DNA from 3 places in the Companilactobacillus zhachilii genome. Region 2 is predicted to be linked to each of the others. Evidence: predicted binding sites of a transcription regulator. Region 2 holds the regulator's gene; each other region holds the start of a gene.

Region 1 (5,056 bases), 420 kb from region 2:
CAGAAGCAATCAATAATTTCGTAAATTACACCAATACAGCCGATTCAGAAAACTTCGTCCAAACATTTACCACTGATGCAATCTTGAATGATTGGGGAACAGAGTATGAGGGACATGAAGGGATAGCTAGCTGGAATCAAACCGATAATATTGGCAAAAAATCACAATTTGAAGTAGTTAATGCCAAAAAAGAAAGCAATAATACATGGATTGTTAATCTAAAAGTGACAGGAAATGGTTTTAATGGGGTGAGTCCATTTAAGATGGTAGTTAAAGATAATTTGTTGCAAAGTGTTCAAATTTTACCAGATTAACTAAAAATGGTTTTTGATTTAAATATTATTTATTAATTAAATTATATCCACGGAAAAGGGTTATTAAATTATAGTTGAAGAGCGTGCGCGATACAGGCATCAGTGAATGTGTTGTGAGGACGACGAAGGAGTTCTTACAACACGGACGTATTTTGAGATTCGCGTACTTTGCGAAGCTCAAAATCGAGCTTGGAGACCTTGGCTCCAAGCGGTCCCACAGCAGACTGTATCGTGCACGCTCTTCAACGGCAGTGAACAAATAACAAAAAAAGCTCGACCAAGAATCCAATCAGGATTAGGTCGAGCTTTTATCATCAGCACCACTAATTATTGTTCAGTATCAGGTGCACTATACTTAGAAATTTTAATTTCATCTTTATCGAGATGTGCTTCGAGTTGCTTGTCTTTTGGATGATCCAAGAAGTAGTCAGCAACTTTATCTTCGATTTGTTCTTCAATCACACGACGGAGTGGACGAGCACCCATCTTAGGGTTGTGGCCCAAATCAACTAATTTATCTTTGGCATCCTTAGTTACATGAATGCTTAGACCTTGATCGGCAATCATCTTGTTAGTATCTGCCAACATTAGATCAACGATATGTAATAGGTTGTCTTTGGTTAGAGAATTGAATTCAACGATACCATCGAAACGGTTCAAGAATTCAGGTTTAAAGAATTCTGACAAACGATTCATAATTGAGTTTGTCGTACCATTTGCTTCAGCACCGAAACCAACGTTAGCTTCTTGCATACCTTGTCCGGCGTTAGAAGTCATAATAATGATAGTATCCTTGAAACTGACAGTTCTACCTTGAGAATCCGTTAAACGGCCATCATCGAGAATTTGCAAGAACATATGCATAACATCTGGGTGAGCCTTTTCAATTTCATCTAGCAAAATCAAACTGTATGGATTACGACGAACTTTTTCAGTCAATTGACCAGCTTCTTCGTAACCAACATACCCTGGAGGCGAACCAATCAACTTAGAAACTGAATGTTTCTCCATGTATTCAGACATGTCAAAACGAATCATTGAATCCTCAGAACCAAATAGTTCTAGGGCAAGTTGTTTAGCAAGTTCAGTCTTACCAACACCAGTAGGTCCTACGAATAGGAAGGAACCGATTGGACGACCAGACTTATTGAAACCAACACGGTTACGACGAATAGCACGAGCTACATCACCGACAGCCTTGTCTTGACCAATAATGTGACCTTTCAAATCTGATTCCAAGTTCTTCAATTGAGCTTGTTCATTTGATTGAAGTTCACCAACTGGAATATTAGTCTTTTCTTCAATAATCTTTTCGATTTCCTTGTCAGTTACAATATTTTGACCAGCAGGTTCATCTTTGTTGTCATTCTTCATATTTTGGAATTTAGTAACTTGATCACGATAGTAGGCAGCTTTTTCGTAATCTTCATTACGAAGGGCAGCTTGCTTTTGCACTTCAGCGTCAGAAATCTTGTTATCTAAATCTTCCATATCGACGTGATTGATTTGCAAGTTCTTCTTTGAACCAGCTTCATCAATCAAATCGATAGCCTTATCAGGCAAGAATCTATCTTGAATGTAACGAGCTGATAACTCAGCAGCAGCTGTAATAGCTTCATTAGAATATTTTACATGATGATAGTCTTCATATTTAGGTTGGAGACCCTTCAAGATTTGGACTGTTTCCTTAACTGTAGGTTCATTAACTTGAACCGGTTGGAGACGGCGTTCCAAAGCTGAATCTTTTTCGATTGTCCGATATTCATTTAAGGTAGTTGCACCAACAAGTTGAAGTTCGCCACGGGCTAGGGCAGGTTTCAAAACGTTCCCAGCGTCCATACCACCTTCAGCGTTACCAGCACCAACAATTTCATGGATTTCATCTATAAATAGGATAATATCTTTTTGTTTTTGAAGTTCGTTGATCAATTGTTGCATTCTTTGTTCAAATTGACCACGAACGCCGGTACCTTGAACAAGTGAAACAACATCAAGACGAATTACACGTTTGTGTTGTAACTTTTCAGGTACATCACCATCGACGATCTTTTGAGCAAGACCTTCGACAACGGCTGTTTTACCAACACCTGCTTCACCAATTAATACAGGGTTATTTTTAGTTCTTCTATTTAATATTTCAATTACACGACTGATTTCTTTGTCACGACCAATTACTGGGTCGATTTGTCCTTTTTTAGCAAGGGCTGTTAGATCGACACCGTATTGATCTAAGACTCCGTTACCTCGAGGTCTGCGGCCATTACCATTGCCGTTACCTGTTTGAGTTTGGGGACCTTGTTGCTCGAAAGCATTAGGTTGTTGTCCGCCATTCAAAGCGTTGAACAAGTCTTCAAAACTAGAAAATCCACCGTTTGGATTTTGTGCCATATTATTCATACCTTCGTTAGCTTGATTTCTTAACTTTTGATAACAGTCTTGGCAGAGATTGATTTCCGTCCTTTGACCATTAACACTTGTATAAAGATGAATTGTTGCTTCATTTTTATGACAATTTTGACATAACATTCGCACCCCACCTTTCCTTAATCACAGGATACAACGGTAGTATATAATTAGCACTCGAGTAATGCAAGTGCTAAGTCTTGAAAATTTTTAAAAATTATCAATTTAATAGTAGGAAAAATTAATTTTTCAAATTTATGTGAAAAAGATTGATAATATAAACGCTTTCAGGCTCTAGCGTTGTAAGCGTTAAACGTCTTATCGCTCTTGACTTATCTAAAGGTTTTTTGGACAAAGCCCTTGTGAAAATTTAAAGATAATGGTAAATTAATTAGTGAATATTTGTAGTGTTACTACAGAATTTTATAATTATATGGTGAGGTATTTATTATGGAAAAGAAAGAATTTCACATTATTGCAGAAACAGGAATCCACGCACGTCCAGCTACTATGTTGGTACAAACAGCAAGTAAATTTAGCTCAGATATTAACATTGAATTCTCTGGTAAATCAGTAAACTTGAAGTCAATCATGGGTGTTATGTCACTTGGTGTTGGCCAAGGTGCTGACGTTACAATCACAGCTGATGGTGACGACGCTGCTGATGCAGTTGCAGCTATTGCTGATACTATGACAAAAGAAGGTTTGGCAGAATAATGGTTAAGACTATTAAGGGAATTGCAGCCAGTGATGGTATCGCTACTGCTGAAGCATACCTTTTAGTTCAACCAGATTTGTCTTTCACAAAGAAGAGTATTTCAGATGCTGATGCCGAAGTTAGTCGTCTTAAAGATGCTATTTCTACATCAGATGACGAATTAACAAAGATCAGAGATATCGCTAAAGAGTCTCTAGGTGAAGAAGAAGCTCAAGTTTTTGATGCTCACAAGATGATTTTGGCTGATCCAGAATTTACGGGTGCAGTTGAACAAGAAGTTAAAGATAATAGTGTTAATGCAGAACAAGCATTGCACGATGTATCAGAAAACTTCATTTCTATTTTTGAGGGAATGACAGACAATCCTTATATGCAAGAAAGAGCCGCTGATGTACGTGATGTTACAAAGCGTGTTATGGCTCACTTGCTAGGTGTTTCACTTCCAAACCCAGCATTGATCGACCATGATGTCGTTATTGTTGCGCACGATTTGACACCAAGTGACACAGCTCAATTGAACAGCTATGTTAAGGGATTTGTTACTGATATCGGTGGTCGTACAGCCCACTCAGCTATTATGGCACGTTCACTAGAACTACCAGCTGTTGTTGGTACTGATACAATTACTACTGATGTTAAAGAAGGAGACACAGTTATCGTTGATGGTTTGAACGGTGCTGCTATCGTTGATCCTTCAGATAGTGACATCAAACACTATCAAGAATTAGCTAAGAATTTTGCTGACGAAAAAGCAGAATGGGAAAAATTAAAGGACGAACCTTCAGTTACTGCTGATGGCAAGCACTTTGATATTGCAGCTAATATCGGTACACCTGATGATCTCCAAGGTGTTATTGACAATGGTGCCGAAGGTATCGGTTTGTATCGTACAGAATTCTTGTACATGCAATCAGAAAGTCTTCCAACTGAAGAAGATCAATTCAAGGCCTACAAGAAGGTTCTTGAAGGTATGAATGGTAAGCCAGTCGTTGTCCGTACTATGGATATCGGTGGTGACAAACACCTTCCTTACTTACCACTACCTGAAGAAATGAACCCATTCTTAGGTTACCGTGCTATCCGTATCAGTTTGGATAGACAAGAAATCTTTAGAACTCAACTAAGAGCTTTGCTACGTGCATCTGCTTTTGGTAAGTTACGTATCATGTTCCCAATGATTGGTACTTTGCAAGAATTTAGAGATGCTAAGAAGGTCTTTGAAGAAGAAAAGGCTAAGTTAGTTAAAGATGGCGTTGAAGTTTCAGACAGCATTCAATTAGGAATGATGATGGAAGTTCCAGCCGCTGCCGTTCTTGCAGACCAATTTGCTAAAGAAGTTGACTTCTTCAGTATTGGTACAAACGACTTGATTCAATATACTATGGCTGCTGATCGTGGTAATGAACATGTTTCATACCTTTACCAACCATATAACCCTTCAATCTTGAGATTGATCAAACACGTTATTGAATCAGCTCATAAAGAAGGCAAATGGGCCGGCATGTGTGGTGAAGCCGCTGGTGACAACACAATGCTTCCATTGCTATTGAGCATGGGTCTAGATGAATACTCAATGAGTGCTACATCAGTTCTTCGTGTAAGAAGCTTGATGAAGAAGTTG
Region 2 (5,056 bases):
ATAAATAAAGTTTGAAAGACAAATGTACTATGCTTATGCCGCCTCCAGGAGAAAAAAATTTAGGTCGCTATGGGGACCGATTCGAGCCAAAGAGCGGTCTCGAATCTCGATTTTGAACCTCGCAAAATACGCGAGTTTCAAAAGTCGTCCCGTGTTATAAGGGATTTATCCCTTATAACACCTTCACAGCGACCCAAATTTCTTTCTCCTTCCGGATAGTTTATTTGTTGGTTTGAATGAATATTGAGTAAGTGGAAGTAACATATTGTATGTTCAGTCACTTTTCATGCCATTGATGACTAGGGTATCAGGGATTAAAGTATGACTTAAATCTTTCAATCTTTAAATAATAAATAAAAGAGTATAAAAATGCAGATTGTAAACGTTAAACATCCGTTATTGGAGCAACAACGGCCAGCAGATGATACCGTCTTGATAATGGGATTCTTTGATGGTGTGCATTTGGGACATCAGAAAGTTATTAAAACTGGTGTTGAACTGGCACAGAAACATAACCTGAAGGCTGTTTTGATGACTTTTGACCGCTCACCAAGAACGGTTTATCAACACGAAAAAAACTTTAAATACTTGTCAACGATGCAAAGAAAAGCCCAATTAGTTGAACAATTAGGTGTTGATTATCTTTATTTTGTTCAATTTAGTGAAGATTTTGCTCACTTACAACCACAAGAATTTGTCGACCAATACATGGTTGGATTGAAGGCTAAGTATGTGGTTGCCGGTTTTGACTACACTTATGGGAAAAAAGATATTGCTAATATGCAGCGCTTGCCTGAGTACGCACAGAGAAGGTTTGAGACTGTCACTGTACCCGAGCAACTGATAAATGGGCAAAAAATTGGTTCTAGTGCAATTAAGATGTTTATTTCCCAAGGTCACATTCAAACTGCTAATGAGTTTTTAGGTTACTCGTATCAAAACCAAGGTGAAGTTATCCATGGCTTACAAAGAGGAAGAACACTTGGATATCCGACCGCTAATCTAGCAGTGGATGGTTCACAGCTAGTTCCTGCCATCGGTGTGTATGCTACTCGTATCAAGATTGGCAAAAAATGGTATGGTGCAATGACTTCGGTGGGCTATAATGTGACATTTAAAGAGAACACTGGTGTAACTATTGAAACCAATATTTTCGATTTTGATGAGCAAATTTATGGTCAACATGTTGAACTTGAATGGGTCCGATATTTGCGTGGTGAAGTTAAGTTTGACGGTGCTGAAGGTTTAATTAAACAATTGGAATTGGATAAAGCAAATGCGCTAAAAGCATTAGATTAAAATAATTTGAAGCAAAACTTAAAGCAAACAAGGTCAGCAGTCCGAATTCGTCGGATCACTGGCCTTGTTTGTTTCAACCTGAAAAAATTGCTTGTTTTTTATTGCCTGAAATTATGATTGATGAAGATCAATAGCTCGAGTAATTTGTGTTTTTGGCAGAGCACGATGTTTTTCTAAGATGTCATCTTGTTTTTGTAATTCATTTAATAAGGCTGCGATGGTTGGATTAGTTTTAGCCATTAACTGAATTTGTTCCATTTTGAGAGCTTCATCGTAAGCTTTGTTAAGTTGTTTATAGATTAATTCACGGTTAGCAATTTCTTTGTGAATACCATAAGCCTGTCGTTCTTGATCAATGATTTGTTCTGGAGTGATGACAGCTAAAATGGGACGTGTTGTTTTAGATATTCCCTCGCTAAGGTTAATTTCAGATACGATAGCAGGGACTACTGGTAAGTCGTTATAACCAGAGTTAGGTACAATCACTAGATCGTTGACCTTAACTTTGAAGCCACGACTGAAATAAGAGTATTGCTTACCTGAAACTAAATTTTCCCAGGGATTATCAATGAGATCTTCGTAAGATTCTGAGTTGAGAAATTTTACACCAATAATTTGATTTTGCATAATTTACCTCGAATAAGTATTGTCAATTAGGATTGAAACTATGTATAGGTTAATTTTAATCTCGGTCTGGAAATTTAACTAGTCTTTGTAGGATAAAAAAACGAAATGTTTAAAATTATGCATCAATGAAAATTAATAACTGAAAAGTCTGAAAAAATGAGCGTGCATACTTGACACTAATGGGATAGATTGTTATATTTTACATTGTTAGCACTCAGGTATGAATAGTGCTAAAAAGGAGGACGGTATAATGCTATCACAACGCCAAGATGCAATCTTGAGAGAAGTCGTGCGCATATTTACAGATACCGGCCAGCCGGTTGGTTCGAAGACATTGATGAATGAATTACCTTTCCATGTAAGTTCTGCGACAATCAGAAATGAAATGGCAATGCTAGAGGAAGTAGGTTATCTCGAGAAAACCCATCTTTCATCTGGTAGAATTCCTTCAGCGATGGGATATCGTTATTATCTTGATCATTTGGTACAGCCAACAAGTGTACCGCAAGATATAGCGCAGAGAATTGACGATGATTTTGGTAAAACTTATCATCAAATTGATGATATCATTGAACAATCTGCCAAAATCTTATCTCATCTGACCAGTTACACAGCTATCACGTTGGGTCCAGAGAGCAGTTCAATCTTGTTAACAGGTTTTAGAATTGTTCCTTTGAACCCACATCAACTTATGGCAATCATTGTCACAAGTGATAATAATGTCGAGAATAATATTTATACAATAGATGATGATTTTGATACTTCGTTGATTGAAAAAATTGTTAACATTGTTAATGACAAGTTAGTTGGACAACCTTTACCAAAGGTTATTCAAATGTTGCACAATGATGTACCAGCAATCCTTTCAGAATACATGTATTCCAGTGATGGGTTGCTTGATATGATGGATCAGCTTTTCAAGAAAGCTGGTGCAGAAAAGTATTATGTTGATGGGCAACTAAATTTGTTGAATTATGCTAACAATGATGATTTATCGCAAGTTCAGTCATTATTCTCAATCATCAATCAGAGCACTGATTTGAGAAAATTAATTGATCCAAGTATTTCTGATGATGGCATTCGTGTTCGTCTCGGAAGTGAGCTTGGAAGTGATGCGTTGAAGAATTACAGTATTATTACTGCAAATTATGATGTTGGTCATCATGGTAAGGGTGTAATTGCCTTACTTGGTCCAACGACAATGCATTATTCACAATTGATTGGGTTACTTGGAGAATTTAGAGTTGAGTTAGCCAAAAGGCTGATCGATTACTATTCAAGGTATGATGATTCTTGAAATTTTTAGGAGGAAGTAATGGCAGATAAAGAAAAAGACCAAGATTTGAAGACTTCTAAAAAAGAAGCAGCTCCAAAGACTGATGAAAAAGCTGAAAAAGATTCAGCTAAGAAGAAACAGGCTGAGAAAGTCGATCCTAAAGACAAAGAGATTGCCGATCTCAAGCAAAAGAATTCTGACTTAGAAGATAATCTTCTAAGAAGCCAAGCAGAAATGCAAAATATGAACAAACGTCATAGTAAGGAAGTCGCTGACATCCTTAAATATGATGGTCAAAAATTGGCAACAGAAATTCTACCTGTTTTGGATAATCTTGAACGTGCTTTGAGTGTTGAAGCTGACGACGATGCCAGCAAGCAACTTAAAAAGGGTATTGAAATGGTTCAAGAGCATTTGGTTAAAGCCGTTGAAGCTAACCATGTGACTCCAATTGACAATGTTGGTGAAAAGTTTGACCCAACATCAAGTCAAGCAGTCCAAACCGTTCCAGCCGATGATAAGCACGCTAAGGATACTGTTGTACAAGTTCTTCAAAAAGGTTATAAATTTGAAGATCGTGTACTTCGTCCAGCAATGGTTGTCGTTGCACAATAAAATTATTAATAAATATAAAATATAAAAGAGGTTTAGGTTTATGTCTAAAGTTATTGGTATTGATTTAGGTACTACAAACTCTGCTGTAGCCGTTCTTGAAGGTGGCTCTCCAAAGATTATTACAAACCCAGAAGGTGCAAGAACAACTCCTTCAGTTGTTGCTTTCAAAGATGGTGAAATCCAAGTTGGTGAAGTTGCAAAGAGACAAGCAATCACTAACCCAGATACAATTTCATCAATCAAGCGTCACATGGGCGAAGCAGGTTACAAAGTTACTGTAGCCGGCAAGTCATACACACCACAAGAAATTTCAGCATTCATTTTACAACACATCAAGAAGTTCTCAGAAGACTACTTAGGTGAAAAGGTTACAGATGCTGTTATCACAGTTCCTGCCTATTTCAATGATTCACAAAGACAAGCTACTAAAGATGCTGGTAAGATTGCTGGTTTGAACGTTCAACGTATCGTTAACGAACCAACTGCTTCAGCACTTGCTTACGGTCTAGATAATGACAAGGGTGATGAAAAGATTCTTGTTTATGACCTTGGTGGTGGTACATTTGATGTTTCTGTCCTTCAATTAGGTGACGGTGTCTTCGAAGTACTTTCAACAAATGGTGATACACATCTTGGTGGTGATGACTTTGACCAAAAGATCATCGACTGGTTAGTTGAACAATTTAAGGCTAAGAATGGCGTTGATTTGGGTCAAGACAAGATGGCTTTACAACGTTTGAAGGATGCTGCTGAAAAAGCTAAGAAGGACTTATCAGGTGTTGCCCAAACATCAATCAGTCTTCCATTTATTTCATCAGGTGCTAATGGTCCACTTCACTTGGAAGAAACATTGACACGTGCTAAATTTGATGAATTGACAGCTGACCTTGTTGAAAGAACAAAGATCCCAGTTGACAATGCCTTGAAGGATGCTAACTTAACAAATGCTGATATCGATAAGGTTATTTTAAACGGTGGTTCAACACGTATTCCTGCTGTTCAAGATGCTGTTGCTAAGTGGACTGGTAAAGCACCAGATCACTCAATCAACCCTGATGAAGCCGTTGCTTTAGGTGCCGCTATCCAAGGTGGTGTTATCTCTGGTGATGTTAAGGACGTTGTTTTACTTGATGTTACTCCATTGTCACTTGGTATTGAAACAATGGGTGGTGTCTTCACTAAGTTGATCGATAGAAATACAACTATCCCAACAAGCAAGTCACAAGTCTTCTCAACCGC
Region 3 (5,056 bases), 1.3 Mb from region 2:
CAATTTGCTGAAATAGTAGTCTGATAAATAAACCTTACTAGACACTTGATCAAGCGTTAGTCGTTTATTAAGGTTGCTATCAATATATTCGATTGCAGAAATAATGGAACTGTTCGACGTTGACATTACTTTAATTTGTTGCAAAGCGTGTCCTTCACTATCAGATAATTCATCGATCGCGTCATTAACATCTATAGCATACCTGATTACAAAGTTATCGATACCGCGATCCTTAATCACTAGTTTAGAAACACTTTCCACCATATTTCTCAAAAAGAAAACATGTTCTTGCAGTTTCTGCATTATTTGCAAATGTTCATTATTAGTTCCCTTTTTGATATCTTGTGCAACGCAAACTTTGCCGACCCGTTGATTAATACTGGCTATTCTCAACGGCGCGTCGGCATATTCGATATTATACTTAAATTTATTGACACTCAGTTTGGACAAATCAGTCATTTTATTCATCCTAGTTAACGCACTGCCCTCTGCCAATTCACCAAAAATCCCCGCCTGCAAATGATCGTCGTTGCCTAGAACAAAGACTGCAATATCATTTGTCTGCGCATAGGATTGCAATAGGTGAATAATGACCTTTTCGTTACTAGATAATAACGACTGCAAATCAAATTCTTCCATAATCACTAGCCAACCAATCTACAATATTTAAATTTTTGAATTTAGATATTCCATTAGGACTACTGCATCATTGTGTTCCTGATCTTTAGCACTATACAAGATAAGAACATCTTGTGTCTTTAGAGCTTCTGTTAGGCTTGTCAAAAACTCATCTGTATAAGGATTAGTTTTGATTTCTGCTAAATACTTGCTCTTGAATTCAGCATATTTCTCGGGGTCATGTCCAAACCACTTTCTCAAGTCAGCTGATGGAGCAATTTCCTTGGCCCACAAATCTAAATCAGCTCTTACTTTAGACATTCCACGAGGCCAAAGTCGATCCACAAGAACTCGGTAGCCTGATGGCAAATCTTTATCATAAATCCGCTTCAAAATCAATTTAGTCATTTTAACTAACCTTCTTTTCACCAATTTAATTGTATCACATCAATTACCGTTTGCTTTTTGTTAATTTTTTGCCAAATTTAGCACTCGACAATTAAGAGTGCTAAATTCTTGAACTTCCGTTCGAATGGGTCTTATAATGTATTTGTAATGAAGGGAAAGGAAGTAACGATATATGACAAATGAAATTATGGATCGTAACAATTTGATGAGAAACTGGTTCAACAATGATTCTTGGATGAACAATTTACCATCTATATTTGACAACAATTTCCCAGAAGATTCAACACTAAAGACAGATATTAAGGAAACAGATAAAGACTATGAAGTTCATGTAGATATGCCCGCTTTTGATAAGAAGGATATCGACATCAACTATAATAACGATGTTTTAACGGTTAGTGGTCACCGTGACAGTTTCAATGATCACAACGACAAGAATGGCGACATGATCATGAGTGAACGTTCAAGCGGCCGTGTTATGAGACAATATCATTTACCAGCAGTTGATATGAATAATATCAAAGCAAATTATGATAACGGTGTTTTGAAGATCAACCTTCCAAAGATGGAAAAGAAGACTGATTCAGGCCATCACATCGATATCGACTAATATGTCGCTTTAGATTAGTTAAGATTTCATTCTTAAACTACATTGATGAAATCTTAACTAATCCACAGCTAGATATTTTCTAACTGGTATAGAAATTAAGCTTGTTTTGTCACAACACTTTTAAACTTGCGACTTTAAAATATTGATTTAACTTCGACTTTTTAAAATAAGCATTTTTTAAATCCGATTTTTCAGATGTTATCATTTGGAAAACCGGATTTTTTTAATTTTATTTTTAAAATATTAAATAAAAATGCAATTGTTTTAAATATGATTTTGTTCGAACTTATATATATATGCCGGCAGCGAGAGTAAGAAATTTGGGCTGCTGTGGGGACCGCCTGGAGCCAAGGTCTCCAGGCTCGATTTTGAACTTCGAGAAGACCACTCGAATTTCAAAACTCGTCCCGTGGTGTAGGTGCTAAAGCACCAACGCCACCTGCACTGCTGCCCAAATTTCTTGCTCTCGTTGCCTAGTGTATTTATCCTTGGGTATTTCTTAAAGGATATGGAGTGACTACTAATCATCGATAATTTAACCATTGTATTCATTTGAGTTATAAAACAAAAAAATACAACTAATACTCTAGACGGAGGATGGGAGTGATGGAGGTCAGCAGTGAAAGTGGCGTAAAGGTTTTAGCCTTTACACAGTGGACGTCTTTTGAAATTTGCGATTTATGCGAAGTTCAAAAGCGAGTCTGAAGACCTTCGGTCCCACAGCAGACCTCCACCGCTCCCGCCCAGAGTCAGCATCCTATAAAACCAACTTCACAGAATCTTCACATTTTCAGAATAGTTAATTCATAAAGATTCAGTAGTATAGACATTGTAGATAAGAGATATAAGTAATCCCTTTTCTCACCCCCTATAACATATATATTTAATCCCCTAAATTAAAAAACACCTTTCCCCGAGGTGTTTTTTTATGCTTTTTAAGTACCTGCCGGTAGTAGTTGAGCAAAAAATAAGCTATACTAATAAATGCAGAGTGGATTTTTTCCACTCTCATGGGATGCAGTGAATTTTTGCTGCAAAAGGACAAAAGAATTTATAAACTAAAAAAAGACTTATCAAAACTGGGCTATCCAAGATTCAAATAATTTTTAATTTAAACAATAATAACTTCATGATAAGCCTGTGATTATAAACCGTAGATTAGAGACAACGACTCTATTCTCATCCCCCCTATCAACAATATTCAATCCCCTTAAAAAGGCATCCTTCCCCAAGGATGCCTTTTTTGCTGTCTTATTTAAGATTCAATTTACTTATTTGCGTGATGCTAATTTATCTCTTGACTACAAATTTAAAGTTACTTTTAAAATCAAAACATACTCCATCTCTTATAATCCCGGTTATTAATGACATAATAATACTTAAAATTATTCACTCTCGATTCAAAATAAAGAGTAAATTAGCCGGAAAGAGTCAGAAATTTTGGAGGTGGAACATTTAACTGCCACACGTTTATATATTACTTAATCAACGTCCCTCGTAAAATAAATTCAGAAGGAATCGATTTTTTAACAACATCTTTCTCAAAAATAGACCAAAAAGCATATTCACCAATTTCTTTTAACTTATGATCAATCGTCGAAAAATTCATCAAATGACTATAGTCTAAGTTTTCTTGACCAATAACGGGTATTTCCAAATTCATAAGTTGCAATTGTTTTAAAACACCAGCTGCAATTTGGTCACTATTAGCGAAAATCACTTGTAAATCAGGGTCTCTTTTAACCAAATACTTAGCTGCTTTAATACCCTCATCATATCCTTGGGCACCCATGTACAAATGCTTAGCATCCATTTTTCGACCATAAGCTTTTTCAAAAGCCTCCTTGGTTTGCTTTGTGGATTGGCTATATTTTTCACTGCGACTGAGCGTAACGCCGATATGCTGAAATTTTAATCGCTTTAACAAATCAAAAACCTTCAAATATGATTCTTCACGGTTTGTATAAGCACAAGAAATCGGATAATCAAACGTATCTTCACAGCATGTAATGGTCCCATATTGACGATATTCTAAAATCTTATCAAAAGAAATAGTCCGTGATGTAAAAATCAAACCATCAAACGACTGATGTTTCAACATTTCTAAGTATTTTATTTCATCCTTAGCGTTATAATCAGATGGCAACAAAGTGACCTGATAATTCTCCCTAAAAGCCGCCTTAGTAATGGCCGAAACTAATTTTTGAAAATAAGGAATATCAATATATGGCAAAACGACACCAACCATATGTGTCTTACCAGTACTCAAAGCACGAGCCACATCATTAGGATGATAGTCCAATTCTTCCATTGCACGAATAATCTCTTTTTTAGTATCATCAGCAACATAACTGCGATGATTAATAACCCGAGAAACCGTTGAAACAGAATGACCAGAAAGTTTGGCAACATCACGAATATTTGACATAAATTTCACTCCCATATTTAATTTGTTTTCGCATATCGTAACAATAAGTTTTAAGCAAAATTTGAGGATAGTATATTATTAGATGATAATTTCAACGACCAAAATTTAAATAATCAATTTCAAATCTCTGTATCATTGTCATTTACGGTGTCACATTAGATAAATCAATTTATCATCTATTACTTCTAAAACAAACTAGTCACTAGGAGCCAGAAATTTGGGCAGCAGTGACGGTGGCGTTAGGGCTTTAGCCCTTACGCCACGGGACGACTTTTGAAATTCGCGTTCTTTGCGAAGTTCAAAATCGAGACCTGAGACCTTGGCTCAGGTCGGTCCCCACAGCAGCCTAAATTTCTGGCTCCTAGTGACGGCATAACACCGTTACAACCAAATTATTTACTTTTTAATGAAAAAAATCAAAATTCATAATTTCTTCACATTTTCAAAATATTTGATTCACACTTATTCAGTATAGTATTAGTTGTAGATGAGAGATAAGAAATCTCATCTCATCCCCCCTATAACATATATATTTAATCCCCTAAAAAATTAAAAGAACACCTTCCCCGGGTGTTCTTTTTTTGTGCTATTTTTCAGCAGCATGAATGGCAGCGGCTTTAAACATCAAATCATCAACGGTAATATTTTTAAAACCTACCTCCCGCATCATTTCTACTAACCGTTTAATACTGACAAACTTGTTCACTGAATCATCCAAATATTGATACTCGGATTGACTCTTAGCAAAAACTCTTCCCATTAATGGCATTAATCGATTGAAATATAACTGCCAACCGATTTTGATAACTGGCGTTTCGACTTTATACGCCTCTAAACAGATTAGCTGTCCACCAGGTTTTAAAACTCGATAAATTTCTTGCAAAACTTTGTCCGCATCGGGAACGTTTCGTAATCCAAATCCTATAGTAACAACGTCAAAACTCGCATCTTGGTAACGTAAATTCATCGCATCACCAATTTCCAGATTGATG

The links. The regulator HrcA, encoded in region 2, represses chaperone genes, less so after heat shock. The targets are predictions, from matches to a motif close to TTAGCACTCNNNNNNNNNGAGTGCTAA.
Region 1: the regulator HrcA is predicted to act here: its motif matches at 2,888-2,914, upstream of D1B17_RS03290 (ATP-dependent Clp protease ATP-binding subunit).
Region 3: the regulator HrcA is predicted to act here: its motif matches at 1,104-1,130, upstream of D1B17_RS11350 (Hsp20/alpha crystallin family protein).

Annotation. Positions count from the first base shown of each region.
Region 1 covers NZ_CP031933.2:763,540-768,595, forward strand. The annotation lists gene D1B17_RS03285 (nuclear transport factor 2 family protein) at 1-314, shown strand, start outside; gene D1B17_RS03290 (ATP-dependent Clp protease ATP-binding subunit) at 642-2,840, opposite strand; gene D1B17_RS03295 (phosphocarrier protein HPr) at 3,168-3,434, shown strand; gene ptsP (phosphoenolpyruvate--protein phosphotransferase) at 3,434-5,056, shown strand, end outside.
Region 2 covers NZ_CP031933.2:1,186,494-1,191,549, forward strand. The annotation lists gene truB (tRNA pseudouridine(55) synthase TruB) at 1-8, shown strand, start outside; gene D1B17_RS05315 (bifunctional riboflavin kinase/FAD synthetase) at 370-1,299, shown strand; gene D1B17_RS05320 (hypothetical protein) at 1,411-1,926, opposite strand; gene hrcA (heat-inducible transcriptional repressor HrcA) at 2,177-3,223, shown strand; gene grpE (nucleotide exchange factor GrpE) at 3,242-3,817, shown strand; gene dnaK (molecular chaperone DnaK) at 3,858-5,056, shown strand, end outside.
Region 3 covers NZ_CP031933.2:2,463,679-2,468,734, forward strand. The annotation lists gene D1B17_RS11340 (helix-turn-helix transcriptional regulator) at 1-639, opposite strand, end outside; gene D1B17_RS11345 (DUF488 domain-containing protein) at 667-1,026, opposite strand; gene D1B17_RS11350 (Hsp20/alpha crystallin family protein) at 1,199-1,636, shown strand; gene D1B17_RS11355 (LacI family DNA-binding transcriptional regulator) at 3,114-4,064, opposite strand; gene ubiE (bifunctional demethylmenaquinone methyltransferase/2-methoxy-6-polyprenyl-1,4-benzoquinol methylase UbiE) at 4,651-5,056, opposite strand, start outside.